3 regions of the Streptomyces sp. NPDC007929 genome follow, and region 1 is predicted to be linked to each of the others. Evidence: riboswitches for the same ligand, from Rfam matches in the RefSeq annotation. Region 1 holds a riboswitch; each other region holds the start of a gene.
What was found. A riboswitch is a leader RNA that binds a small molecule or an ion and turns the genes downstream of it on or off. The one in region 1 is predicted to bind thiamine pyrophosphate.
Positions count from the first base shown of each region.

Region 2: another riboswitch for thiamine pyrophosphate. It lies ahead of ACFZDE_RS26630 (thiamine ABC transporter substrate-binding protein); the one in region 1 lies ahead of thiC (phosphomethylpyrimidine synthase ThiC).
Region 3: another riboswitch for thiamine pyrophosphate. It lies ahead of thiO (glycine oxidase ThiO); the one in region 1 lies ahead of thiC (phosphomethylpyrimidine synthase ThiC).

Region 1 covers NZ_JBIBKD010000005.1:203,409-212,777, forward strand. Annotated here, with positions in the region: gene ACFZDE_RS18390 (LacI family DNA-binding transcriptional regulator) at 1-800, shown strand, start outside; gene ACFZDE_RS18395 (metallophosphoesterase) at 1,079-2,170, shown strand; gene ACFZDE_RS18400 (hypothetical protein) at 2,354-3,220, shown strand; partial or broken gene ACFZDE_RS18405 (thiamine biosynthesis protein ThiC) at 3,294-3,425, opposite strand; gene ACFZDE_RS18410 (DUF4240 domain-containing protein) at 3,489-3,875, shown strand; gene ACFZDE_RS18415 (dienelactone hydrolase family protein) at 3,775-4,308, shown strand; gene thiC (phosphomethylpyrimidine synthase ThiC) at 4,403-6,187, opposite strand; TPP riboswitch at 6,180-6,369, opposite strand; gene ACFZDE_RS18425 (YibE/F family protein) at 6,442-8,250, shown strand; gene ACFZDE_RS18430 (SsgA family sporulation/cell division regulator) at 8,402-8,836, opposite strand; gene ACFZDE_RS18435 (IclR family transcriptional regulator C-terminal domain-containing protein) at 8,935-9,369, opposite strand, start outside.
Region 2 covers NZ_JBIBKD010000008.1:123,030-132,398, forward strand. Annotated here, with positions in the region: gene ACFZDE_RS26625 (ABC transporter permease subunit) at 1-1,191, opposite strand, end outside; gene ACFZDE_RS26630 (thiamine ABC transporter substrate-binding protein) at 1,167-2,252, opposite strand; TPP riboswitch at 2,329-2,435, opposite strand; gene rlmN (23S rRNA (adenine(2503)-C(2))-methyltransferase RlmN) at 2,490-3,596, opposite strand; gene ACFZDE_RS26640 (SRPBCC family protein) at 3,710-4,159, opposite strand; gene ACFZDE_RS26645 (phosphatidate cytidylyltransferase) at 4,277-5,452, opposite strand; gene frr (ribosome recycling factor) at 5,452-6,009, opposite strand; gene pyrH (UMP kinase) at 6,175-6,933, opposite strand; gene tsf (translation elongation factor Ts) at 7,118-7,954, opposite strand; gene rpsB (30S ribosomal protein S2) at 8,138-9,082, opposite strand; gene ACFZDE_RS26670 (peptidoglycan DD-metalloendopeptidase family protein) at 9,356-9,369, shown strand, end outside.
Region 3 covers NZ_JBIBKD010000011.1:242,072-251,440, forward strand. Annotated here, with positions in the region: gene ACFZDE_RS32570 (FAD-dependent oxidoreductase) at 1-1,328, shown strand, start outside; gene ACFZDE_RS32575 (hypothetical protein) at 1,356-2,291, opposite strand; gene metF (methylenetetrahydrofolate reductase [NAD(P)H]) at 2,348-3,271, opposite strand; gene thiE (thiamine phosphate synthase) at 3,370-4,035, opposite strand; gene ACFZDE_RS32590 (Rv2175c family DNA-binding protein) at 4,541-4,906, opposite strand; gene ACFZDE_RS32595 (FAD-dependent oxidoreductase) at 4,952-6,193, opposite strand; gene ACFZDE_RS32600 (hypothetical protein) at 6,226-6,576, opposite strand; TPP riboswitch at 6,629-6,740, shown strand; gene thiO (glycine oxidase ThiO) at 6,738-7,922, shown strand; gene thiS (sulfur carrier protein ThiS) at 7,919-8,119, shown strand; gene ACFZDE_RS32615 (thiazole synthase) at 8,122-8,919, shown strand; gene pknB (Stk1 family PASTA domain-containing Ser/Thr kinase) at 9,103-9,369, shown strand, end outside.

The DNA of each region.
Region 1 (9,369 bases):
CCGAGATGGCGCGAGCCGCCACCTCCGCCGCGCTCGCCCGCGGCTACGCCCTCGTCATCCTGCCCGCGACGTCCCGCCACGACGTGTGGTCGAACGTCGCCCTGGACGGCACGGTCGTCATCGACCCCTCCGACCAGGACCCGGTCGTCAGCGAACTCGTCCGGCAGGGGCTGCCCGTCGTCTCCGACGGCCGCCCGGCCGGCGCGCTGCCGGTCACGGCCTGGGTCGACAACGACCACGAGGCCGCCGTCCTCGGCATCCTCGACCACCTGGCCGACGCCGGCGCCCGCCGTATCGGCCTGCTCACCGGCACCAGCACGGACACGTACACCCACCTGTCGACCACCGCGTATCTGCGCTGGTGCGAGCGGGTCGGCCAGGATCCGGTGTACGAGGCCTACCCGGCGCACGATCCGTGCGCGGGCGCCGTCGCCGCCGACCGGCTCCTCGCCCGCCCCGACCGGCCCGACGCGGTCTACGGACTGTTCGACCCGAACGGCACCGACCTGCTCGCCGCCGCCCGCCGCTACGGCCTGCGCGTCCCCGAGGACCTGCTGCTGGTCTGCTGCAGCGAGTCCACGGTCTACGCCAACACCGAGCCGCCCATCACCACGCTCTCCCTGAAGCCGCGCCGCATCGGCACGGCGGTGGTCCAGCTCCTCATCGACGCCATCGAGGGAGTGGACTCCGACCACCCGGTGGAGCAGGTGATACCGACGGAGCTGATCGTGCGCACCTCGTCCCAGCGACGCCCGCCGCGCACGACGGTCAGCCCGCCGCGTTCACCCGAGGGGACGTAAGCCCCGCACCCGGGTCGACGGAAGGTCGCACTCCTGGGGAGAAACAGGGCCGGTCCCCCGGAGAGAAAGGATCGTTCTCGCGAAGAGAAGAGACGCGAGGACGGTCACACGGTGGTCAAAGCCCGGCCCAATCGGGGCGAAAGCCGCGGTGAACTGGACTCTTGCTCTGATTCACCACCCCTGGGTCATCACATGGCGCGATCCGCATTCCTATGATGGGCCCACGACACCCGCGGGCCGCTACGACCAGGCAGTCCGATGCGGTGCAATGCGGCGCGATGGTGGAGGGGTCGATGACTCAGGGGGCCGGTCAGGGACCCGAGGTGGAGCGGACGGCGACGTTGCGCGACTTCCGGGTGCCCGCGTACGTCCACGAGGCCGGTCCGCACGTCCACAGCGTCCACCCCGGCGAGGTCGCCCCGCCGCCCGAGGAGACCTACCCCGAGGGGTACACGCCGACCCAGCGCGACCTTCCCGTCGTCAACCGGGGTGACACTGTCCAGGTGACCGTGGACCCCGAGACCGCCGCCGCCCCGCAGGCCTCCACCGGACAGGGCCCGCTGTACGTCGTGGGCGACGTGCACGGCTACCTCGACCAGCTGGTGGCGGCCCTCCAGGAGAAGGGCCTGCTCGACGCCGCCGGCAACTGGTGCGCGGGCACCGCCCGGCTGTGGTTCCTCGGCGACTTCACCGACCGCGGCCCCGACGGCATCGGCGTCATCGACCTCGTGATGCGGCTGTCCGCCGAGGCCGCCGCGGCCGGCGGCTACTGCAAGGCACTCATGGGCAACCACGAGCTGCTGCTGCTGGGCGCGAAGCGGTTCGGCGACACCCCCGTCAACTCCGGCGCGGGCACCGCCACCTTCCAGGCGGCCTGGCTGCTCAACGGCGGCCAGAAGACCGACATGGACCGCCTCCAGGACCACCACCTGCAGTGGATGTCCCGCCTGGACGCCGTCGAGGAGGTCGACGGCCACCTGCTCGTCCACTCCGACACCACCGCCTACCTCGACTACGGCCGCTCCATCGAAGAGGTCAACGACACCGTCCGCGAGACCATCACCCGCAACGACGCGGACGAGGTCTGGGACCTGTTCCGCAAGTTCACCAAGCGCTTCTCCTTCCGTGACGAGGGCGGCGCCGACGCCGTGCGCTCCCTGCTCGATACGTACGGCGGCACCCGCATCGTTCACGGACACAGCCCGATTCCGTATCTGCTCGGCGAGGTCGGCTCCGAGGACGACGAGGACAACCGCGACCCCGTGATCGAGGGACCGCACGTCTACGCCGACGGACTCGCCATCGCCATGGACGGCGGCGTGACCATGGCCGGAAAGCTGCTGGTCCAGCAACTGCCGCTGGATACGTGAACGTTCACTGGGCAGGTGCTCCCGGTCGGAGGACCGGGCCGGTGAAGGGCCAATTTCGGTAAACCCCCTGTCACCGCATACCGTCACCGCTCTACCATCGGCTTATCCGTAGCAGGCTCCCCTCCGTTTCTGCCCGACGGCTCGTCAGCATGCCGAGCCCCAAGCCCTACGGAGCATCGGGGGATGCACATGAACAGCGTTCCGCAGCACCTGCTGAGCGAGGACCGCCAGGAATACGAGCGGATCCTCGATGAGGCGCTGCGCTCCGCACCACACCGTCCGGAACTGGCCGCAGTAGGACAGCGCCTCAACTCCGAACAGCTGCGCACCATGGCGCTGAACGCCACCGCGCTCATCACGGCGGCCGCGTCGACCGAGTACCAGCACTACGTCAAGGTCCGCGACGAACTGCGTCAACCGGCGTCGGCCGGCTCACCGATCCTGCGGGAAGCCGGGTCCTCCGAGCCGGGTACGGGCGCGTCGGGGCTCGCCACGACCATGGGAGGGGTCGCCGAGACCGCCGGCGCGGGCGCCGTAGCCGTCGTCGCCGTGCTCGCACCCGTCCTGGCCGGAACGGCCGCGGCGATCTTCCTGCTCGTCGGTTACATCCTGCGGATGCTCAACCCCGAGCAGGTGTTCGCCCGGACCATGCTCACCACGGGCTGGGTGTTCGGCGCCGTGACCGCGGTCGCGATCCTCGTCGCCGCCGTGGGGCTGCTGCTGACCGCCCTGCGCAACAAGCCCACGGCCGAAGGCGGGTCGAACGGCGAACTGCGGGGCGAGCTGGCCATGGCCAAGGAGGCCTGGCACGAGGCCCTGCTGGAGCGCGGCATCCTGCCCTTCCTGCGGGAGGCTCTCACCGATCCCGGCGCGGCCGCCGCGCTGCACCACACGCCGTCGTCGACACCGGTCAGCCGCATGCCCCACCTCGGCTACGACCGCCCGGGGTTCACCAGCCCGGACGAGGGCGACCGCGGCTCGCGCCCCAGCTTCAGCAGCCCGGACTACAGCAGCCCGGACTTCGGCGGGCCGGAGCACCAGCCGGAGTAAAGGGCCCAGGGCCCCACAGGCCGGGGACCAAAGGCCCCCGGGCCTGTGCGCGGGCGGATCAGTCCGCGATGGGTCAATCCGCGATGGGCAGGTACACGCGGCTCCCGCTCGCCGCGAACTCCTTCGACTTCAGGGCCATGCCCTCCTCGATCTCGGTCCGTGTGCCGCCGTGTTCACGGCGGATGTCCTGCGAGATCTTCAGACTGGACGAGTCCAGGCCGGAGTCGCGCCGTCTCGTTGTCGTACGCGGATGGCACAGTGCACCACCATGAACACTGACCGGTTCTGGAACATCATCGAGTCCGCGCGTTCGTCGGCCGCCATCTCTGGCGTGCCGTTCGACGAGGCCCTGGTGGAACTACTCGCCGGTCACCCTCCGCAGGAAATCCTTGAGTACGTCGAACGGTTCGATGAGGTGCACGACGCTCTGTACCGCTGGGACGTCTGGGCTGCGGCGTACCTCATCGGCGGCGGCTGCTCCGACGATCATTCGCTATCCACAACCAAGGGGTTCGGACATGGCAGAGGTCGTACTGTTCCATCACTCGCAGGGGCTGACACCCGGAGTCGCCGCATTCGCCGACGAACTCCGCGCGGCCGGCCACACCGTCCACACGCCCGATTTCTTCGATGGGCGAACGTTCGGCTCCCTTGAGGAGGGCATGGGCTACGTCGAGCAGATCGGCTTCGCCGAGATCACCGAGCGCGGCGTCCGTGCGGCCGAGCACCTGCCGCAGAACGTCGTTTACGTCGGCTTCTCACTCGGGGCGCTGCCCGCCCAGAAGCTTGCGCAGACGCGGGCGGGCGCGCGGGGCGCGCTCCTGTTCCACGCCTGCATCCCCGTCTCGGAGTTCGGCGCGCCATGGCCTGACAGTGTTCCGGTGCAGGTGCATGCGAAGGAAGCTGATCCGTTGTTCGCTGAGGACATCGACGCTGCCCGCGCGCTCGTCTCTGACTGTGCTGACGCGGAGATGTTCCTGTACCCCGGAGACCAGCACCTGTTCGCCGACACTTCGCTGCCGTCCCACGACCCGGAGGCCGCCAAGCTCCTGACCCAGCGGACAATCGAGTTCCTCAGCTCGCGCTAGGACCGCCGTTGAGCACGTAGGCAGATTCGTGCCCTACGGGCGGACAGAACGGCCCACGACTGCACGAGCCGTGGGCCGTCCCACACGGCTCCGGCTAATCCGCCAGCGGCAGATAGACCCGGTTCCCGCTCGCCGCGAACTCCTTCGACTTCTGGGCCATGCCCTCCTCGATCTCGGTCCGTGTGCCGCCGTGTTCACGACGGATGTCCTGCGAGATCTTCATGCTGCAGAACTTGGGACCGCACATCGAGCAGAAGTGAGCCGTCTTGGCCGGCTCCGCGGGCAGGGTCTCGTCGTGGAACTCCCGTGCCGTGTCCGGGTCGAGGGCCAGGTTGAACTGGTCTTCCCACCGGAACTCGAAACGGGCGTCGGACAGCGCGTCGTCCCACTCCTGCGCACCTGGGTGTCCCTTGGCGAGGTCGGCGGCGTGGGCGGCGATCTTGTAGGTGATGACGCCGGTCTTGACGTCGTCGCGGTTCGGCAGGCCCAGGTGCTCCTTGGGCGTGACGTAGCAGAGCATCGCCGTGCCCCACCAGGCGATCATCGCGGCACCGATGCCGGAGGTGATGTGGTCGTACGCCGGGGCGACGTCGGTGGTCAGCGGGCCGAGCGTATAGAACGGAGCTTCATCGCAGATCTCCTGCTGAAGGTCGATGTTCTCCTTGATCTTGTGCATCGGGACGTGGCCCGGGCCCTCGATCATGGTCTGTACGTTAAAACGCTTCGCGATCCGGTTGAGTTCCCCGAGGGTGCGCAGTTCCGCGAACTGCGCCTCGTCGTTGGCGTCCGCGATCGATCCCGGCCGCAGGCCGTCCCCGAGCGAGTAGGTGACGTCGTAGGCGGCGAGGATCTCGCAGAGCTCCTCGAAGTTCTCGTACAGGAACGACTCCTTGTGGTGCGCGAGGCACCACGCGGCCATGATCGAGCCGCCGCGGGAGACGATGCCGGTCTTGCGGTTCGCCGTCAGCGGCACGTACGCCAGGCGCACACCTGCGTGGACCGTCATGTAGTCCACGCCCTGCTCGGCCTGTTCGATGACCGTGTCCTTGTAGATCTCCCAGGTCAGCTCCTCCGCCCGACCGTCGACCTTCTCCAGGGCCTGGTAGAGCGGCACCGTGCCGATGGGGACGGGGGAATTGCGCAGCACCCACTCGCGCGTGGTGTGGATGTTGCGTCCGGTGGACAGGTCCATGACCGTGTCGGCGCCCCAGCGGGTCGCCCAGGTCATCTTCTCGACCTCCTCCTCGATGGAGGACGTCACCGCCGAGTTGCCGATGTTGGCGTTGACCTTCACCAGGAACCGCTTGCCGATGATCATCGGCTCGATCTCCGGGTGGTTGACGTTGGCCGGCAGCACGGCCCGGCCCGCGGCGATCTCGTCCCGCACGACCTCCGGCGCCACGTCCTCCCGGATGGCGACGTACTCCATCTCGGGCGTGATCTCGCCGCGGCGGGCGTACGCGAGCTGCGTGACCGCCTCGCCGTTCCTGCCGCGGCGCGGCTGACGCGGCCGGCCGGGGAAGACCGCGTCCAGGTTGCGGAGGCCGCCCCGGGGTGAGGTGTGCTTGATGCCGTCGTCCTCGGGGCGGACGGGGCGGCCCGCGTACTCCTCGGTGTCGCCGCGGGCGATGATCCAGTTCTCGCGCAGCGGCGGCAGGCCCCTGCGGACGTCGGTGTCGACGAGCGGATCGGTGTACGGGCCCGACGTGTCGTACAGCGTGACCGATTGGCCGTTGGTGAGGTGCACCTGACGGACCGGCACGCGCAGGTCGGGGCGGGTGCCCTCGACATACGCCTTGTGCCAGCCGATGGACTTCCCGGCCTCCTCGGACTTCTCGTCCTGAACGGAGGCAGGCGTGCGTGCGTCCTTGCTGGTCATGAGACCTACTCCCTACGCCGGCATTACCCGGTAACAGGTTCGGCGGTCGACGCAGCGGTGTCCGTCCGGCGACGTCTCGTGTGAAACATCACTCGAATCCGGCGATGTTTCATGTGAAACATCGCTGGGACGGAGGTCAGCGCCCTCTCAGCCCGGTGCTCCGAGCTCCCGCGTGTACAAAAGGTGCCACCACGCTAGCGGCAATTCTGGCGCGGTGAACAGAGGGCCCCCCTCGTTCTTGCGATGATCGGGCGGTGACCACGACGCAGCGTCCCCCCTACCCACCGCCCGAACCGCCCCGCGGATCCGGCGCCGGAAACGGCAACGGCCGTGGTGGCGGCCATCCTGACGGCCGTGACGGCGGCCCTGGTGGCGGCCGTGACGGCGGCCGTGGTGACGGCCGTGACGGCGGCCCTGGTGACGGCCGCGATTTCGCCGCCCCGGCCGGGCACGGGCCGACCGCGGGGCAGCGCCCCGGGCTCGGGTACGGGCGTGACGCGGGCCTCGGCCCGGGCTCCGGCTCCGGCTCCGGCTCCGGCTCCGGCTCCGGTGGTGCGTACGGGCCGGACTTCGGCGGCGGCCAGGGTGCCGGTCCTACCGGTGGTCACGGTGGCTTTGGCGGCCCCGCAGACGGGCACGGTGGGGGCGGCGGTTACGGGCACGGCGGGGACGACGGACACGGGCACGGCGGGGGCGGCGGCGGCGACGGACACGGTGGGGGCGGCGGACGCGGTCACGGCCCTGGTCCCGCCCCGGGCGGTGGGCACGGGCACTCCCACAGCCACAACCACGGTCCGGCCGCGCCCGTCTCCCGGCATCTGCGCAAGGTCATCGCGGCGATCCTGATCCCGTTCGCCGCGGCGGTCCTGGTCGGTCTGGCCGTGCTGTGGCCGGGTGGCGCTCCGTCGCACGAGCGCACCGGCGTCGGATTCGACCGGCAGACTCAGGACGCCACGGTCACCAAGGTGGTCGAGGTGAGCTGCAAGGAGGCCGGCGCTTCGGGCGTCCCGCCGACCGGCGACACCTCCACCGCCGAGGGTTCCTCCGCGGTGCAGCAGGAGAAGGGCGACTGCAAGCGCGCGACGATCCGGGTCGACAGCGGCGATGACAAGGGCCGTACGTTCACCGAGATCGTCCAGCCCGACCAGTCCCGCCAGCTGAGCGAGGGCCAGGAGGTCGTGGTCGCCTACGAGCCCTCGGCGCCGAAGGACCTGCAGTACTCGGTCACCGACATCAACCGCCGTCTGCCCATGGGGCTGCTGGCCGGTATCTTCGCGATCGCCGTCGTGGTCGTCGGACGGCTGCGGGGTGTCATGGCACTGGTCGCGCTGGCGATCAGTTTCATGGTGCTGAACTTCTTCATCCTCCCCGCGATCCTCCAGGGTTCGAACCCGCTGGTCGTGGCCGTGGTGGGGGCCAGCGCCATCATGCTCATCGCGCTGTACCTGTGCCACGGCCTGTCCGCCCGGACATCGGTGGCCGTACTGGGCACCCTGATCTCGCTGCTGCTGATCGGCATTCTCGGCTCGGTGTTCATCGACTGGGCTGCCCTGACCGGCAACACCGACGACAACACCGGTCTGATCCACGGCCTCTATCCGACGATCGACATGAGCGGTCTGCTGCTCGCCGGCGTCATCATCGGCTCGCTGGGCGTGCTCGACGACGTGACGGTCACCCAGACCTCTGCGGTCTGGGAGCTGCACGAGGCCAACCCCTCGATGGGCTGGCGCGGGCTCTACCGCGCGGGCATCCGGATCGGCCGCGACCACATCGCCTCGGTCGTGAACACTCTCGTCCTCGCCTACGCGGGTGCCGCCCTGCCGCTGCTGCTGCTGTTCTCGATCGCGCAGAGCAGCGTGGGGACGGTCGCCAACAGCGAACTGGTCGCGGAGGAGATCGTGCGCACGCTGGTCGGCTCGATCGGCCTGGTCGCCTCGGTGCCGGTCACGACGGCTCTGGCGGCCCTGATGGTCTCCGCCGACCGCCCCGGCACGGGACCGGCGGTGGAGGCCGCTGCCGCCCCCGCGCGCGCCGGGAGGGGCCGACGCCGCAAGCGCTGATGTCCCTGAGCCGAGGGAGGCGCCCCCGTCCTTCGCCGCCCGGCTCGCGAGAAGATCGCCCGGTCATACGAAGATCGCAGGAAGAAGCGTTCCTGCACAGCTCGGCGGCATCCGGTGAAGCGTTACTCCACCGCGCCGCCGGGCTCATGTCTCAACCAGCGCCCTGCTCGGCGAGGATGCGGTCCAGCGCCTCGTCGAGATGCGCGTCGAAATCGGCGAGCGAACCCTCCTGCCCCAGCGGCACCAGCTTGTCCGTACGGTCGAGGAAGGCGATGAGCGGTGCCGTCGACGACCGGAACAACGCCTGGTCACTGCCCACCTGAAGCCTGATCAACACCTCGCCCAGCGCATCGGGGTCGACGGGCGTGACCCGCACATCGCCCTCCCCGCACGGCCGGCCCACACCGTCGATCAGCAACTCCCGCCCGAAAGCCCAGGTAACCGGAGCATCGCCGGGCAAATGGAACGTCAGCCTGACGGCATAGGGATCACTGGACTCATAGCGCAGCTCCACCGGAATGCGGAAGGAGAGCTCCTCGGACACGAGAAAGCTCATCATGACCTCTGCTTGTACGGACTCGCGCATCGATAACCCCGTCATTCGCCGTGACTGGCCGGGAACGAACCTCTGACACTTGGTGGAATCTTGCTGAACGTACACAGCAGATCACAAGGAGTGAGTTTTCACATACTGATACAGAGCGCGAGCGAGCCGAGCAGCGACCCGATCTCGGCCTGCAACTGCCGGGCCGCGGGCAGCAACCGATCGGCCTGGTGTGCGGGGAGTGAGATGGCCATCGTCGCTGCCGTGGTGCCCAGCGTGAGCGGAATCGCGGCGCAGACCGTGCCCAGGGCGTACTCCTGACGCTCGGTCACCGGTTCCATCCGCCGGATCCGCTCCAGGCGCCGGAGCAGGGCGTGGTTGTCGCGCACCGTGTACGGCGTGAGGGGCTGCACCGGGTAGCGGTCGAGGTGGTCCCGGCGGGCTTCCTCGTCCAACTGGGAGAGCAGGCACTGGCCGACGGCGTGCGCGTGTCCGGTCTCCCGGAAATCGGCCCACTCCTCGACGGCCGGGATGCCCGGAGTGTCCGAGACGCACATGACCTCGATCTCCCCCTC
Region 2 (9,369 bases), on a different contig from region 1:
GGACACCCCGAGCGGCAGCATCAGCAGGGCGTCGAAGCCGCGCACGAACCGCCCGGCGTCCCGGCGGGTGAGCGCGACCGCGGCGAGCGCGCCGATCAGCACGGAGATGAGCGTGGCGACGACGGCGTACGACAGGGAGTTGCCGATCGCCTCGATCGGCGGGACCAGGAACATTCCCCCGTCCTCGCTGGTCAGCGCCCGGTAGTAGCCCAAGTCCGGCGCGCCGAGGGACCGCTGCACCAGCACGGCCAGCGGCAGCACCAGCAGTACGGCGACGGTGGCGAGCACCCCGCCGAGCAGCGCCCACTGCCCCGCTCCACGCGGCCGGCGTGCGGTCACGGACGCGTCCACCAGTCGCAGCGCGCTCTCCCGGCGTCGCACGGTCCAGGCGTGCACGGCGAGGATCGCACCCACCGCGACGAACTGGATCAGTGTCAGCACGGCCGCGGTCGACAGGTCGAAGATCTCCGAGGTCTGCCGGTAGATCTCCACCTCCAGGGTGGAGAAGGTGGGCCCGCCGAGGATCTGCACGACCCCGAAGCTGGTGAAGGTGAACAGGAAGACCATGAGCGCGGCGGCGGCCACGGCCGGGGCGAGTGCGGGCAGGGTGACCTGCCGCCAGGCCTTCAGCCGGGACGCCCCGAGCATCCGTGCGGCCTCCTCCTGCCGCGGGTCGAGCTGCGCCCAGAGCCCGCCGACGGTCCGCACGACGACCGCGTAGTTGAAGAAGACGTGCGCCAGCAGGATCGCCCACACCGTGGTGTCAAGGCGTACGCCCCACAGCTCGTCGAGCAGCCCGCCCCGGCCGACCAGCGCGAGGAACGCCGTACCGACGACGACCGTCGGCAGTACGAAGGGGACGGTGACGACCGCCCGCAGGACCTGCTTGCCCGGGAAGTCGAAGCGCGCGAAGACGTATGCGCCGGGGAGCGCGACGAGCAGCGTGAGCGCGGTGGAGACGAGCGCCTGCCAGGTGGTGAACCACAGCACGTGCCGGACGTCGGACTGGGCGAGCACCTCCCCGATCCGGCCGAGGTGCCAGGTGCCGTCGGTCTTCAGGCCGCGCGCGACGATCGCGGCGACGGGGTAGGCGAAGAAGACCGCGAAGAACGCGACGGGCGCGGCGAGCAGGCCGAACCGCGCCGCCGCGCCGCGCCGCCGGGCGGCTACTTCAGTACGAGTGAGGTCCACGACTTGACCCACTGGTCACGGTGGTCGGCGATCTTCGCCGGGTCCATGGTCTGGGGGTCCTTCGCCTGCGGGCCGTACTTCACGAACTCCGGCGGGACCTGGGCGCCCTCGGTCACCGGGTACACGAACATGTTGAGCGGCATGTCCTCCTGGAACTTCTTACTGATGAGGAAGTCGAGGAGGGCCTTGCCGCCCTTGCTGTTCTCGGCGTTGGCGAGCAGCCCCGCGTACTCCACCTGCCGGAAGCAGGTGCCCTCGGCGACACCGGTCGGCGCCGTGCTGGGCCTCGGGTCGGCGAAGACGACCTCGGCGGGCGGCGAGGAGGCGTACGACACGACGAGCGGCCGGTCGCCCTTGGCCTTCTTGCCGCCGGCCGAGCCGGAGAACTCCTCGTTGTAGGCCTGCTCCCAGCCGTCGACGACCTTCACGCCGTTGGCCTTGAGCTTCTTCCAGTAGGTCTCCCAGCCGTCGTCGCCGTACTTCGCGGCGGTGCCGAGCAGGAAGCCGAGGCCGGGCGAGGAGGAAGAGGCGTTCTCCGTCACCAGCAGGTTCTTGTACTGGGGCTCGACCAGGTCGTCGAAGCTCTTCGGCGGCTCCAGATCGTGGTCGGCGAAGTACTTCTTGTCGTAGTTGACGCAGATGTCGCCGGTGTCGATGGGCGTGACCCGGTGCTTGTCCTGGTCGACGCGGTACTCGGCCTCGATCCGGTCGGAGCCCTTCGGCTCGTACGGCTGGAACAGCCCGTTGTCGAGCGCCCGCGAGAGCAGGGTGTTGTCGACGCCGAAGAAGACGTCGCCCTGCGGGTTGCCCTTGGTCAGGATGGCCTTGTTCACGGCCTGCCCGGCGTCGCCGTCCTTCAGGATGTCGACCTTGTAGCCGGACTGCTTCTCGAAGGCCGCGATGACGTCCTTGGAGACGGCCCACGAGTCGTGGCTGACGAGCGTCACGGTCTTGGAGTCGCCGGACCCCTGACCGCCGTCGGACGATCCGCACGCGGCGAGCGTGCCGGCCAGGCCGAGCCCGACGACGACAGCCGTCAGCCGCTTTGCGTTGATGCTCACTGGATTCCTCCTGGAGTGACCAGGAGAAGACGCGGCCCTGCCCGGGACTTCCGTGGTCCCGGGCAGGGCGCAACAGCTCGAGTGGTGACCGATCTCCCTACCCAGAATGACCTGGGCCAGGTTCGGAGGGTCTGCGGCCGTGTGCCGCACTCTCAGCGCTGTGGCGCTCCCCTGTCGGAATATGCAGGTGTGGATGGTGCAGGTGTCGCTTATGCAGATGTGCTTACGACGGTCAGACTACCGTTCGGTGGCGGCGAGCTGACCACACGCCCCGTCAATCTCCTGACCACGGGTGTCCCGGATCGTCACCGGCACACCATGGGCGGCGATGGCCTCCACGAACGCCTTCTCGTCCTCGGGCCGGGAGGCGGTCCACTTCGACCCGGGCGTCGGGTTCAGCGGGATGAGGTTGACGTGCACGGGCCTGCCCTTGAGCATCCGGCCGAGCCGGTCACCGCGCCAGGCCTGGTCGTTGATGTCGCGGATCAGCGCGTACTCGATGGACAGCCGCCGCCCCGACTTGGCGCTGTACTCGAAGCCGGCGTCCAGCACCTCGCGGACCTTCCAGCGGGTGTTCACCGGCACGAGGGTGTCGCGCAGCTCGTCGTCGGGGGCGTGCAGCGAGATGGCGAGGCGGCACTTGAAGCCCTCGTCGGAGAACCGGTGGATGGCCGGGACGAGCCCGACCGTCGAGACGGTGATGCCGCGCTGCGACAGGCCCACCCCGTCGGGCTCAGGGTCGGTCAGCCGCCGGATGGCACCGGCGACCCGGTTGTAGTTGGCGAGCGGCTCGCCCATGCCCATGAAGACAATGTTGCTGAGCCGCGCCGGGCCTCCGGGCACTTCCCCGTCCCGCAGCGCCCGCATGCCGTCCACGATCTGGTGCACGATCTCGGCGGTGGACAGGTTCCGGTCCAGCCCCGCCTGCCCAGTGGCACAGAACGGGCAGTTCATCCCGCACCCGGCCTGCGAACTGATGCACATGGTCACCCGGTCCGGGTAGCGCATCAGCACCGACTCGACGAGCGTCCCGTCGAACAGCCGCCACAGCGTCTTGCGGGTGGTCCCCTGGTCGGTCGACAGATGCCGCACGACGGTCATCAGCTCGGGCAGCAACGCCTCCCGCAGCTTCCCCCGGACACCGGCCGGAATGTCCGTCCACTGCTCCGGATCGTGCGCGTACCGCGCGAAGTAGTGCTGCGAGAGCTGCTTGGCACGAAACGGCTTCTCCCCGACAGCGGCGACGGCCTCCTTGCGCTCGGCAGGAGTGAGATCGGCAAGATGCCGCGGCGGCTTCTTGGCTCCGCGGGGGGCGACGAAAGTGAGTTCTCCGGGCTTAGGCATGGCCGTACCAGTGTCGCAGATCCAATCGGGTGACTCGGGCGGCCGCTCGGGACGGCTGCCGAGACCCGGGCTGCGTGCCGGGCCGTCCGGCCGGGCCTCCAGGAAGCGGAGCCCTACTCGCCCGTGCCCTCCAGCCGGTCCTTGAGGAGCTGCTCGTTGCGTGGGAGTTCCTTGCGGACCTGGGGGCGTACGACGAGCGGGACCATGACCTTGCCCATGCCGTGGCCCTCGAAGTCGATGTCGATCGTGACGTGGGAGCGCCGGCCCTCGTCGTAGGGCTCGACCTCGCCGTGCACCTGCGCCCGGACCGGGCCGTCGACACCGCGCATGCCCCAGCTGTGCGGTGGGTCGTACTCGGTGACCTCCATGGTCATCGGCATGACGCGACGGCCCACGTGCCGGGTCACCCGGACCTTGCTGCCGATGCCGACGGGCCCCTCGTCCAACCGCTCCGCGGACACGGCGCTCAGTTGCCACTCCGGCATGTGACCGGCGTCCATGACGTACTGGTAGACCTCCTCGGGGCGGCGGTCGACATCGATGCTCTCTCGGATGATGGCCATGATGGCCTCCTTTGGGAGGTACACCTGAATCGTCCCACTTCGACCCCTCGGGGTCAGCCCGAGACGGCGCAGAGCCCCCGTCCGGTCGGGCGGGGGCTCTGCGGAAGACCGGTCGGCTCAGCCGGATCCCACGAACAGCACGAGCAACAGCCACACCACCGGAGCCGTGGGCAGCAGCGAGTCGAGCCGGTCCATGATGCCGCCGTGGCCCGGCAGCAGCGTGCCCATGTCCTTGATGCCGAGGTCCCGCTTGATCATGGACTCGCCGAGATCGCCCAGCGTGGCCGTGACCGCGACCGCGAGGCCCAGCACCAGGCCCTGCCACCAGGCCCCGTCGTCGATGAGGAACTGCATGCACAGCGCCCCCGCGACCATGGCGAAGGAGACCGCGCCCAGCAGGCCCTCACGCGTCTTGCCGGGGCTGATGCGCGGGGCGAGCTTGTGCCGGCCGAACCGCCAGCCGACGGCGTAGGCCCCGGTGTCGCTGACGACCGTGAGCAGCAGGAAGGTGAGCACCCGCTGCGGCCCGTCGTCCGCGGTCAGCATCATCGCGACGAAGGTCGCCAGGAACGGCACGTAGAACGCCGCGAAGACGCCCGCGGTGACGTCCCGCAGGTAGCCTTCGGGCGGTTCGGTCATGCGCCACACCAGCACCGCCAGTGCCGTGAGCGCCATCGCCACCCACGCGCCCTCGGCGCCCCGGACGTACCCGGCGACGACCATCGCGGCACCGCCGAGCGCCAGCGGCACGAGGGGTGCCCGGATGCCCTTGCGCTCCTCCAGCCGCTTCGTCAGCTCCCACAGGCCCACCACCACGGCCACGGCCACGACACCGACGAACACGGCCTTGACGACGAACAGCGACGCGACGATCACCGCACCGAGCCCGACACCGACCCCTATCGCGGCGCTCAGGTCGCGCCCCGCGCTCTTCTTCGGCGGCTTGGGCGCCGGCTGCGAGGCGTCGGGCATGGGCTCCGGATTCGTGTCGTTTCGGACCGGGGTGCCGCTCAGCCGAGCAGCCCCCCGGTCGTCATCCTGGTTTCCGCCGAATTCGGTCACGTCGGGCACGATGGGCATGGGGCGAGTCTGAGGCGCTTCATACGCATCGTATGCGGGACCCGCCGGAGCGGCCCCTTGGACGTGCCCGTGGCCGGGGCCGTGGACCTGCCCGTGGCCGGGGCTGTGGACCTGCCCGTGACCGGAGCCCTGGGCGTGGCCGTGGCCATGCCCTTGATCGGTGGGCCCCCAGTACCCGGCCTGTGGCGGCGCCCCCCAGGAAGAGTCGTTCATCAGACCTCGAGCAGCTCCGCTTCCTTGTGCTTCAGGAGCTCGTCCACCTGCGCGACGTACTTCGCGGTGGTGTCGTCGAGCTCCTTCTCCGCACGGCGGCCCTCGTCCTCGCCGACCTCGCCGTCCTTGATCAGCTTGTCGATGGCTTCCTTGGCCTTGCGGCGCACGGAGCGGATCGAGATCTTCGCGTCCTCGCCCTTGCCCTTGGCGACCTTGATGTACTCCCGGCGGCGCTCCTCGGTGAGCTCGGGGAACACCACCCGGATGATGTTGCCGTCGTTGCTCGGGTTGACGCCCAGGTCGGAGTCGCGGATCGCCTGCTCGATGTTGCGCAGCGCGCTCTTGTCGAAGGGGGTCACCACGGCCATACGCGGCTCGGGCACGGAGAACGAGGCCAGCTGGTTGATCGGCGTCGGCGCGCCGTAGTAGTCGGCCACGATCTTGTTGAACATCGCCGGGTGCGCACGGCCGGTGCGGATCGCGGCGAAGTCCTCCTTGGCGACCACGACGGCCTTCTCCATCTTCTCCTCGGCCTCGAGGAGGGTCTCTTCGATCACCACTTGCTCCTGCGTGTCTTGAGTAGGCCCGGCTGCGGTTCCATGTGGGCGGCGGCCGGCTGCGTCGCGTCTTCTTCCTGCACGGTTCCCGACCGGCAGGACATTGTCCATCCCCCGGCCCGGCTCCGACCCGTCCGTCCCCCGGACGGGGTTGTACCCGGGGTGTCAGTCCCGGCTGCCGGGGTCCCCCACCAGCGTGCCGATCTTCTCACCCTTGACGGCGCGTCCGATGTTGCCCTCGGCCAGCAGCTCGAAGACCACGATCGGGAGCTTGTTGTCGCGGCACAGCGTGACGGCCGTGGCGTCGGCGACCTTCAGATCGCGCGTGATGACCTCGCCGTAGCCGAGGTGATCGAACTTCACCGCGTCCGGGTTGGTCTTGGGGTCGGAGTCGTAGACCCCGTCCACGCCGTTCTTGCCCATCAGCAGCGCCTCGGCGTCGATCTCCAGGGCGCGCTGGGCGGCGGTGGTGTCGGTGGAGAAGTACGGCATGCCCATCCCCGCGCCGAAGATGACCACACGGCCCTTCTCCAGGTGCCGCACGGCGCGCAGCGGGATGTACGGCTCGGCGACCTGGCCCATGGTGATAGCGGTCTGCACCCGGCAGTCCACGCCCACCTTCTCCAGGAAGTCCTGGAGGGCGAGGCAGTTCATGACCGTGCCGAGCATGCCCATGTAGTCGGAGCGGGCCCGGTCCATGCCGCGCTGCTGGAGTTCGGCGCCGCGGAAGAAGTTGCCACCGCCGATGACGATCGCGATCTCCGCGCCGTCTCGTACGACGGCCGCGATCTCTCGGGCGATCTTGTGCACCACGTCGGGGTCGACGCCAAGGCCGCCGCCACCGGAGAAGGCCTCTCCGGACAGCTTCAGCAGAAACCGGCCGCGCACTTTGCCGTCGTCGCTTTTCTGGGCCTTGGTGGTCATGGGGGATCCCGCCTCTTTCACGTGTTGCACATACCAAGAAGGCCATTGCCGGTGGGGCGTGGTTCGCATCCCATACGGCAATGGCCTCCTCGTCAGATCTGCTGTCGTCCGCCACTCATGTGACGGCGTACGCGGACGACTGCTGTCGACCCTATAGGGGTCGGGCGTCGAGCGCGGTACGGACTCAGATGCCGACCTTGATGCGCGTGAAGCGCTTCAGGGTGACACCGGCCTCGTCCAGAACCTTCTGGACCGACTTCTTGTTGTCGAGCGCGTACGGCTGGCCGAGCAGCGTGGCGTCCTTGAAGAAACCGTTGAGGCGACCCTCGACGATCTTCGGCAGGGCGGCCTCGGGCTTGCCCTCGGCGCGGGTGGTCTCCTCGGCGACGCGGCGCTCGGACTCGACGACCTCGGCCGGCACGTCCTCCTTGGAGAGGTACTTCGGCGCGAAGGCGGCGATGTGCTGGGCGACGCCCTTGGCGATCTCCGCGCTCGGCTTGTCCAGCTCGACGAGGACACCGATCTGCGGGGGCAGGTCGGGCATCGTGCGGTGCATGTACGCAGTCACGTAGCCGTCGGCGAACTGCGCGAAACGGTCCAGGACGATCTTCTCGCCGAGGTTGGCGTTGGCCTCGTCGACGAACGCCTGGACGGTCTTGCCGGGCTCGATCTCGGAGGCGAGCAGGGCCTCGATGTCGGCCGGGGAGGTCTTGGTGACGTGCTCGGCGATGGTCTTGGCCACGGCCTGGAACTTGTCACCCTTGGCGACGAAGTCCGTCTCGCACTTCAGCTCGACGATGACGCCGGCGGAGTTGTCCTCGGCGATGATCGAGACGACGGCGCCGTTCTCGGCGGAGCGGCCCTCGCGCTTGGCGACGCCCTTCTGGCCCTTGATGCGGAGCGCCTCGACGGCCTTCTCGACGTTGCCCTCGGCCTCGTCCAGCGCCTTCTTGCAGTCCATCATGCCGGCGCCCGTGAGCTCACGGAGCTTCTTGACGTCGGCGGCGGTGTAGTTCGCCATGAGTCTGTGAATCTCTCTCGAAGTCTGGAAGATCGAAGATCTGCGGATCCTGCGGGGTGCGCCTCCATGGAGCCTGAGGGCGCTGTCCTTCCGCCGACCTACGGGTGAACGGCGGGAGCGGGCTTCACCGCGCCGAGGGCGCTGGTGCCGCGGCCGCTCCCGCCGTCAACTCGGACTGACGGGTCAGGCCTGCTCGGCCTCGGCCGGCTTCTCGCCCTCGACCGGCTTCTCGGCCTCGGCCGGCTTCTCGGCCTCGGCGGCCGGAGCGGCCTCGGTGGCCGGGGCGGCCTCAGCGGCCGGCGCAGCGTCGGCGGCCGGAGCGGCCTCGGCGGCGGGGGCGGCCTCGTCGGCCTTCTTCTCGCCCTCGAGCAGGTCGCGCTCCCACGCGGCCAGCGGCTCGCCCGCGGCCTTGTCGCCCTTGCCCTCGGTGGCGACACCGGAGCGGGCGATGAGACCCTCGGCGACCGCGTCCGCGATCACACGGGTGAGCAGGGTGACGGAGCGGATCGCGTCGTCGTTGCCCGGGATCTTGTAGTCGACCTCGTCGGGGTCGCAGTTGGTGTCGAGGATCGCGACGACCGGGATGTTCAGCTTCCGGGCCTCACCAACGGCGATGTGCTCCTTCTTGGTGTCCACGATCCAGACGGCGCTGGGCACCTTCTGCATCTCGCGGATACCGCCGAGGGTCTTCTCCAGCTTGGCCTTCTCGCGCGAGAGCACGAGAAGCTCCTTCTTGGTCAGACCGGACGCGGCGACGTCCTCGAAGTCGATCTGCTCGAGCTCCTTGAGGCGCTGCAGACGCTTGTAGACGGTCGAGAAGTTGGTGAGCATGCCGCCCAGCCAGCGCTGGTTGACGTAGGGCATGCCGACGCGGGTGGCCTGCTCCGCGATGGCCTCCTGCGCCTGCTTCTTCGTGCCGACGAACATGACCGTGCCGCCGTGGGCGACGGTCTCCTTGACGAACTCGAAGGCGCGGTCGATGTACGACAGCGACTGGAGCAGGTCGATGATGTAGATGCCGTTGCGCTCCGTGAAGATGAAGCGCTTCATCTTCGGGTTCCAACGACGGGTCTGGTGACCGAAGTGGACGCCGCTCTCCAGCAGCTCCCGCATCGTGACGACGGCCATGGCCGTATCTCCTTGAATTTCTCGGTTGTGCCGCGGATGCCGGACGGCTTCCGCGCCTGACGCCCACTGCGCGCCGTTCCACGAGGGACCGAGGGGCGCTGATACGGGCCCGTTGCCGGGGTTCGTATCGGGGCGTGCGAAGTCGACCCGATGACTCGGGTCGCCACCAGAAGTGTACGGGACCCGTGGGGTGCCGGGTGACGCCGTTGTCCACAAGCGGGCGGCCGCCCACAGCCGCGAGCGGCGGCGCCGGTGTTCCGGAACGCTTTCCGCATGCGAGCGAACCG
Region 3 (9,369 bases), on a different contig from region 1:
GCCTGCTGCCGCTGCCGGCCGTCTACCGCGATCTGTTCGTCAAGACGGGCAAGGAGCCGCTGGAGTCCTGCGTCGAGCTGGTCCAGGTCGACCCGTCGTCCCGGCACGTGTTCGCGGACGGCACCGAGGTCTCACTGCCGAACGCCTCGCGCGCGGGCGTCGTGGCCGCCCTGGACGAGGCGCTGGGCTCGGGCGCCGGGAAGCGCTGGGGCGACTTCCTGGTCCGGGCTCGCGAGGCCTGGGACCGGACCCGCCGCCCGCTGCTGGAGGAGCCGCTGTGGCCGAACTGGCAGGTGCTGGCCGAGCGTGAGCCCTACCCGTCGGTGCCCCACAAGAAGCTGCTGCGCACCCGCCGGGCCGCCACCCTCGCCGAGATCGGCGCCTGGGAGCTGCGCGACCCCCGGCTCACGGCGCTGCTGGAGAGCCACGCCCTCGGGCACGGCCTGGATCCCCGGGTCACCCCGGCGAGCGCGGCCGTGCTGCCGTACCTGGAGCACGCCTTCGGCACCTGGTACGTGCGCGGCGGTCTGCGCGAGCTGGCGCGGGCAGTGTACGAGCGGTGTCTGGCCCGGAAGGTCGAGTTCCACTTCGGCGCCGAGGTCACCGGTGTGCGGGAGAAGGACGGCCGGGCGTCGGGGGTGGAACTCGCCGACGGGTCGGTCGCGGAGGCGGACTTCGTGGTGGCCGGTGTCGCGCCGGGTGTCCTGGACCGTCTGACGGCGGGGACCGCGGTGCGCGGAGACGGGGAGGTGCCGCCCCAGCCCGCCGCGGCCAGCCGGCTGACCGTGCTGCTCGCCCTGCGCGGGGCCCGCCCCGAGGGCACGGCGCACCGCACGGTGGTGCACGCGCGCGACCGTGCCGCGGAGCTGGACGCCCTCTTCGGCACGGCGGCGCGGGACGCGCACCCCACGGTCACGGTGCTGCGGCCCGACGACCCCGGACTCGCCCCGCGGGACCACGAGTCGGTCGCCCTGACCACGGTGGTGCCCGCCCGGCCCGACCGGCCCGGCGACGACCTCGCCGACCAGGTGATCACCGTGGCCGAGCGGGCCTTCCCCGGCCTGCGGGACCGTCTGCTGTGGCACGAGGTGCGCACCCCGGCCGACATCGCGGACGCGACGGGCGCGGAGGGCGGGGCGGTGCCCGTGCCGGCCCTTGCGGCGGGCGGCGGGCGGCTGCTGCACCCGTCCAACAGCACGCGGGTGCACGGTCTGTTCACCGTGGGCGGCTGGGCCCACCCCGGCGGCGGACTGCCGCACGCGGGCATGTCGGGCGCGCTGGTGGCGGGGCTGATCGTGGAGGGGCCGGAGTTCCGCGGCTCGCAGTGAGCGCGCTGCCCCGGCCGGGATCAGGCTTCAGAAACGGTACTGCTCGTCGAAGCCGTTCCCCTGCGGCTGCTGTCCGCCCTGGTAGGGGTAGGGCTGCTCCGGCGGCAGTTCCTGCCCGTACTCGTCGGTGTTGCGCTGCTGCGGGACCCACACCCCGCCGGGCGGGGTCTCGCCGGTGTAGGTGCCGGTGTACTGGTCCTGGGTGTAGCCCTGCTGGCCGTAGTACTGCTGGTCACCGTAGGTGGTGTCGTAGGAGCCCTGGCCGTAGTTCGACGAGCCGATGTACGGGTCGGAGTAGGCGGCGTACTGCTGCTGGCCCGTGGCGTCGTAGCCCTGCTGCTGGCCGTAGCCGGAGTAGTCGTAGGAGTACGACTGGTCGGCCGTCTGGGCCGCGTACTGGTCCTGGGGCTGCTGGCCCGCGTCCTGGTAGCCGTTGCCGTAGACACCGTAGGAGCCGGTGTCCTCGGGCATGGGCTGCGGCTCGTAGACGGCCGTGGTCTCGGCGGCCGTCGGGTCGTGGGCGGGGCGGGCGGGGGTGAAGACGTCGTCGCGGTCGTAGTCGTCGTCCTGGCCGTAGGCGGTGGGGTCGCGGCGGTAGGCGTCGGCGGCCCCGTCGTCGTAGCCGCCCTCGGCCTCCAGGCCGGAGACCTCGAGGGTCGGTTCCTGGCGGCCCCGCTCACCGCGGCGGCCCTTGCCGCCGCCCAGCGCGGGCGCGTTCATCGCCCAGCCGGACGCGAAGCCGCTGCGGAACGACAGGGTGACGTACGTCTGCCCGACCGCGAAGGCGGCCGCGCCCAGCCCGATCACGACGACCGACGGAATCAGGACACCGACGACGACACCGAGGAACCCGACGAAGGCCAGCAGGCGCCAGCGCAGCCGCGCCTTGTACTGCAGCAGCACCTCGCCCAGCAGCCACAGCGCGACGATGCCGAACGCGATGTAGAGGACCGCCCAGCCCATGTACGCCCCTCTCCCAGTGGCCGTTACGCAGTGTGTCGTATACCGGTGCGAACGGTCTAGGCCTGCGGTGAGTGGTGCAGGCCCAGGTTCTCGTAGATCTCGAGTGTCGCGGTGGAGTTGTTGAGCGTGATGAAGTGCAGGCCTGGCACGCCCTCGGCGAGCAGCCGCGCACAGAACTCCGTGGCGAACTCGATACCGATGGAGCGTACAGCGGCCGGATCGTCTTTTGCTGTGAGGATCCGCTCTTTCAGGGCGGGCGGGAAGGCTGCGTTGGTGAGCGAGCCGATCCGCTCCAGCGTCTTCACGCTCGCGATCGGCATGACCTCGGGAATGATCGGGGTGTCGCAGCCGGCGGCCGAGACCCGGTCGCGCAGCCGGAGGTAGTCCTCCGGCTGGAAGAACATCTGCGTGATGGCGTAGTCCGCGCCCGCCCGGCACTTGTCGACGAAGTGGCGCACGTCGGCGTCCCAGTCGGCGGAACGCGGGTGCATCGCCGGGAAGGCGGCGACGCCCACGCAGAAGTCGCCGGAGGCCTTGATCAGCTCGACGAGTTCGGCGGCGTAGGCCAGGCCCCTGGGGTGCGGCACCCAGTCGCCCATCGGGTCGCCGGGCGGGTCGCCGCGCAGGGCGAGCATGTTGCGGATCCCCGCGTCGGCGTACTGCCCGATGATGTTGCGCAGGTCGGCCACCGAGTGGTCGACCGCGGTGAGGTGGGCGATCGGGGTGAGGGTGGTGTCGGAGGCGATCGCCTCGGTCGCCTTGACCGTGCCCGCGCGGGTGGAACCGCCCGCGCCGTAGGTGACGGAGACGAAGTCGGGCGCCACGGCCTCGACCCGGCGCAGGGCGTTCCACAGGTTCCGCTCGCCCTTCGGGGTCTTGGGGGCGTAGAACTCGAACGAGTACGTCGTTTTGCCGGCCGCGAGCATGTCGCGGACGGTGCGGGCGTGGTCCGACCTGATGGATGCGGTGCCGAGGGCCATACCGGCAGGTTAGCCAGGGGTGGTCGGTCCCCCAACCGGGGACCGATTTTTGCCCGAATTGTCCCCTTGTTGTCCATCCTTTGGACAAACCGTCCTCGCTACGCCCCCCGCAGCCGCTTCGCGAACTCGGCCGCCGCGGCGCCCGGGTCGTCGGCCTCCGTGATCGCCCGTACGACGACCACCCGCCGGGCGCCCGCTTCCAGGACCTGGTCGAGGGTGCCGAGGTCGATGCCGCCGATGGCGAACCAGGGGCGGTCGGTGCCGAGCCCCGCGGTGTGGCGGACGAGGTCCAGGCCGGGGGCGTGGCGGCCGGGCTTGGTGGGGGTCGGCCAGCACGGGCCGGTGCAGAAGTAGTCCACGCCCTGCTGGACGGCGGCCGCGGCGGCCTCGGACTCGGCGTGGGTGGAGCGGCCGATCAGGACGTCATCGCCGAGGATCGCGCGGGCCGCGGGGACCGGGAGGTCGCCCTGGCCGAGGTGCAGGACGTCGGCACCGGCGGCGTGGGCGACGTCCGCCCGGTCGTTGACCGCGAGCAGCTTGCCGTGCCGGGCACAGGCGTCGGCGAAGACGGCCAGGTGCTCCAGCTCCTCACCGGCCTCCATGCCCTTGTCCCGCAGCTGCACGATGTCGACGCCGCCGGACAGCGCGGCGTCGAGGAACTCCCCGAGGTCGCCCTGCCGCTTGCGCGCGTCGGTGCAGAGGTAGACCCGGGCGTCGGCGAGCTGGGCCCGTGCGGTGGCGGCGACGGCTGCGGTGCCGGTCATGCGTGTCCCCCAGGGTTCGGTGGCGGTGGCGGTGGCGTGCAGGAGAGGGTGCGGGGTCGGTACTGGTGCGGGGATCGGATACGGGTACTGGTGCGGGTTCGGATGCCGGTGCGGATGTGCCCGCGGACCGGCGGATCCCGGTCCGGAGGCCGTGGCTGCCGGGCGGGCGGCTCCCCGGCTCCGGAGCACTGGTCTGCCGGGCCGGGCGGCTCCTGAGCGCTGGAGCACCCGATCGCCGGACGGGCGGCTCGCGGACGCCCGCGGGAGCGACCGCCCACCGGGCGAGCGGCACACGAGCGTCAGCGGTGGGCGCCGGAGCGTCGGCGGCGGTGGCGACGCAGCGCCCCGTCCGTCGTGGACACCTCGGGCACCCTACGCCAGCCCCCGGGCCACACCGCGCGCGAGCCACCCGGGCCGTGACCCACCGGGTCACGGCCCCCGTCGGCGGTTGTTCAGGTCCGGCCCCGCCGACACGGCACCGGACGCTTCTCCCGTCGCGGCCGGGTCAGACCGCGAGCGCCTGGGCGCGGCGCTTCACCTCCGTGCCGCGGTTCTCGCTGAGGGCCTGCGCGGGGGTGCCGGGCAGGCTGTCGTCCGGGGTGAAGAGCCACTCCAGCATCTCTTCGTCCGTGAAGCCGTCGTCCCGCAGGAGCGTCAGGGTCCCGGACAGGCCCTTGACCACCTTGTCCCCGTCGATGAAGGCGGCGGGGACGTGCAGCGCGCGGTTCTCACCTCGGCGTACGGCGATGAGCTGGCCGTCCTTGACCAGCTGCCGCACACGCGTCACCTCGACGCCGAACTGTTCGGCGATGTCGGGGAGGGTGAGCCAGGCGGGGACGAGAGCATCGATCTTTGCGTCAATCTCGGTCACGGAAACCAGCCTGCCATTTACCACTGACAGTCGGAAGTCGGGCGCCTATGCCGTGGCCGCTTTCAGAGGTCTGGCCGGGTCCCTCAGCAGCACCGGGTTCATCGGGACGCCCGACTCGATCAGGCGGCGGCCCTGCGCCAGGTCCCGGGGCCGGCCGACCGCCAGCAGCGCGACCAGCCGCTCCCCACGCAGCCAGCACACCGTCCAGGCCGGTCCGGAGGGGTCGCCCCGCCACAGGGTCGTGTCGGCGTGCGCGTGGTGCCCGGCGTACTGGACGAACCGGCCGAACTGCTCGGACCAGAAGTACGGCACCGGGTCGTACACCGCCGGGGTCTCCCCCGCGGCCCGGCCGACGATGTTCAGGGCCACCGCGCGCGGCCCCTGGAGGGCGTTGTCCCAGTGGTGGACCAGCAGGCGCTCGCCGTAGCGCCCGGAGGGGAAGGAGGCGCAGTCGCCGACCGCGTAGACGTCCGCGGCGCTGGAGCGCAGATGCTCGTCGGCGACGATCTCGCCGTGGGCGCCGAGCTCGACCCCGGAGCCGACCAGCCAGGCCGTGGCGGGGCGGGCGCCGATGCCGACGACGACGGCGTCCGCGGGCAGCCGCGTGCCGTCGTCGAGGAGCACGGCACCGGGCTCGACTCGCTCCACGCGCGCGTGTGTCCGCAGGACCGCGCCGGCGTCGGCGTACCAGTCGGCCATCGGGGCGGCGACCTCGGCGGGCAGTGCCCCGGCGAGCGGCCGTTCGGCGGCCTCGACGACGGTCACCGCGCAGCCCGCCTCACGCGCGGCCGTGGCGAACTCCGCGCCGATCCAGCCCGCGCCGACGACCACGATGTCGTGCCGCCGGGCCAGCACCGGCCGCAGCCGCTCGGCGTCGTCCAGGGTGCGCAGCAGATGCACGCCGGGCACGCCCTCCGCGCCCGGCAGCCGGATCGGTTCGGCGCCGGTCGCGACGACCAGGACGTCGTAGGGCACGGGCCCGTCCTCGGTGTCGAGCTCGTGGTCGGCGGGGCGCAGGCCCAGCACCTCGCAGCCGAGCCGCAGTTCGATGCCGAGGGCCTCGAAGTCGATGTCGAAGGCGGAGCCCTCGGACTTGCCGAGCAGAACGGCCTTGGACAACGGGGGCCGGTCGTACGGCTGGTGGGGTTCGGCGCCGATCAGGACCAGGTCCCCGGCGAAGCCCTGTTCGCGCAGGGCGACGGCGGTCTGCACCCCGGCCATGCCCGCGCCCGCCACGACGACGCGCCGCGGCGCGGACGGACCTGGTTGCTGCGTCTGCTCGCTCACCTGATCACCATAGACACCTGACGAATGGTCAGTCAGTGCTCATGCGCCGTGACCTGCTCCACAACGCTCGTGCCCTTGCCTCGCTGGGACTCCCACTCCCAGGTCTCCTCCAGCCGCACCCGCCCGTCGGGCAGTTCCACGACCGTCGAGACGCAGTGCCCCGAGGAGGTGGTCCCGTCCCGCTTGAGCTGGACGTACCGGAAGTCCAGCCGGTCACCCTCCCGGGTACCCACGAGGTGCCCGCGCACGACGTCGCCGCCCGTGTACTCGGCCCAGATCTCGCCCTGCCGCTCGTGGTAGGTGAACCGGGTGCGGGTGCCCACCTGACCGGGTGCCTGGTCGGCGACCGGGGCGAGGACGAGACCGTCGAGGGATCGGGCCATGGACGGAGGCTCCCTTACTGCGGGATACGGCATCGGGCTAGGGTGGCCAACGTAAAGCACTCGCGGGAGCCCGGACGCACCGGGCTGAGAGGGAGGCTGGCGGCCTCCGACCGTACGAACCTGATCCGGGTCATGCCGGCGAAGGGAGGGGCTGGACGCCCATGTCGCGTACGTCCACATCCATGTCCGCACCGTCAGACGTCCTGGTCGTCGGGGGCGGGATCATCGGCCTCGTCACGGCGTGGCGGTCCGCGCAGCGCGGTCTCGCCACCGCCGTCGTCGACCCCGAGCCCGGCGGCGGAGCCGCACAGGTGGCGGCCGGCATGCTGGCCGCCGTCACGGAACTGCACTACGGCGAGCAGACCCTGCTCGGCCTGAACCTCGCCTCGGCCCGCCGCTACCCGGACTTCGCCGCCGAGCTCAGCGAACTGACCGGGCAGGACCTCGGTTACCGCCGCTGCGGCACGGTCGCCGTGGCCCTGGACGCCGACGACCGGGCCCACCTGCGTGAACTGCACGCCCTGCAACAGCGCTCGGGGCTGGAGTCGCAGTGGCTGTCGGGGCGCGAGTGCCGGCGCCTGGAGCCGATGCTCGCGCCGGGCGTGCGCGGCGGGCTGCGAGTCGACGGCGATCACCAGATCGACCCGCGGCGGCTGGCCGGAGCGCTGGTCACCGCGTGCGAGCGGGCGGGCGTGGTCTTCCACCGGACGTGGGCGGACCGGCTGACCGTCTCCCGGGACCGGGCCGCCGGTGTCGTCCTGGCCGACGGGACCGCGACGGCCGCCGGGCAGGTGGTGCTGGCCGGGGGCAGTCTCAGCGGGCGGCTCGCGGGCGTCCCGCGGGACGTGCTGCCTCCCGTGCGGCCGGTGAAGGGGCAGGTCCTGAGGCTGACCATGCCGCGGCGGCACGGGCCGTTCCTGAGCCGGACCGTGCGCGCGGTGGTGCGCGGCAGCCACGTCTACCTGGTGCCCCGCGCGAACGGCGAACTCGTCGTCGGGGCGACCAGCGAGGAGCAGGGCTGGGACACCACCGTGACCGCGGGCGGCGTCTACGAACTGCTGCGGGACGCGCACGAACTGGTCCCGGGCATCACCGAGCTGCCGCTCACCGAGACCCGGGCCGGGCTGCGGCCCGGATCCCCCGACAACGCGCCGCTGCTCGGCCCCACCGGCCTGGAGGGGCTGCTGCTGGCCACCGGCCACTACCGCAACGGCGTCCTGCTCACGCCCGTGACCGGCGACGCCATGGCGCACGCCCTCGCGACGGGTGAACTCCCCGAGGAGGCGCGCCCCTTCACGCCGAAGCGCTTCAGTCCCGCCACCGCACTCTCGGAGCAGCCCGCATGAACATCTCCGTCAACGGGGAGCCCCGGGACGTCTCGCCCGGAACGGCTCTCGACACCGTCGTGAGGTCGCTCACCGCCTCGCCCTCGGGGGTGGCCGCCGCCCTCAACGAAACCGTGGTGCCACGCACCCGGTGGTCCGCCACGCCCCTGTCCGAGGGAGACCGCGTGGAAGTCCTCACCGCCGTCCAAGGAGGCTGACCATGGCCGACGATCCGTTCGTCCTCGGTGGTACGTCGTTCAGCTCCCGGCTCATCATGGGCACGGGCGGGGCGCCCAGCCTCGATGTCCTGGAGCGGTCGCTCGTCGCCTCGGGGACGGAGCTGACGACCGTCGCGATGCGCCGGGTGAACGCCTCGGTGCACGGCTCGGTGCTGTCCGTCCTGGACCGGCTGGGCATCCGGGTGCTGCCCAACACGGCGGGCTGCTTCACCGCGGGCGAGGCCGTCCTCACGGCCCGGCTGGCACGCGAGGCGCTCGGCACCGACCTGGTCAAGCTGGAGGTCATCGCAGACGAGCGCACGCTGCTGCCGGACCCGATCGAGACGCTGGAGGCGGCCGAGAGCCTGGTCGACGACGGGTTCACGGTGCTGCCGTACACCAACGACGATCCGGTGCTGGCCCGGAAGCTGGAGGACGTGGGCTGCGCGGCGATCATGCCGCTCGGCTCCCCGATCGGCTCCGGGCTCGGCATCCGCAACCCGCACAACTTCCAGCTGATCGTGGAGCACGCGCGCGTGCCGGTGATCCTGGACGCGGGCGCGGGTACGGCCTCGGACGCGGCGCTGGCGATGGAGCTGGGGTGCGCGGGTGTGATGCTCGCCTCGGCGGTGACGCGGGCGCAGGAGCCGGTGCTGATGGCCGCCGCGATGAGGAACGGGGTAGAGGCGGGACGGCTGGCGTATCGCGCTGGGCGAATTCCCCGGCGGCACTTCGCGCAGGCGTCCTCGCCGGGTGAGGGGATGGCCGTGCTCGATCCGGAGCGGCCGGCCTTTCAGTGACCCGCGCATGTGCGGGGGCGGGGCGTTTCGCAGCCCGGCGTAGCGAGGTCTCCTCGGGACGGGTGCCGCCCTGACGGCACGCATGCCCGCAGCCGGGGCCACACGTCACAGGTCGGCTGCAGTCGCGCCCCGAAAACGGGCGGGGCGGGAGAGCTGTCGGTGTCGGCTCGTACACTCGCCTGCGTGGACACGACCCTTCAGGACCCCTTGGTCGGGCAGGTGCTCGACGGCCGGTACCGCATCGACGCGCGGATCGCGGTCGGCGGGATGGCCACGGTCTACCGGGCCGTGGACACCCGGCTCGACCGGGTCCTCGCGCTCAAGGTGATGCACCCCTCGCTCGCCGTCGACGCCTCGTTCGTCGAGCGGTTCATCCGCGAGGCGAAGTCGGTGGCCCGGCTGGCCCACCCGAACGTGGTGCAGGTCTTCGACCAGGGCACCGACGGCTCG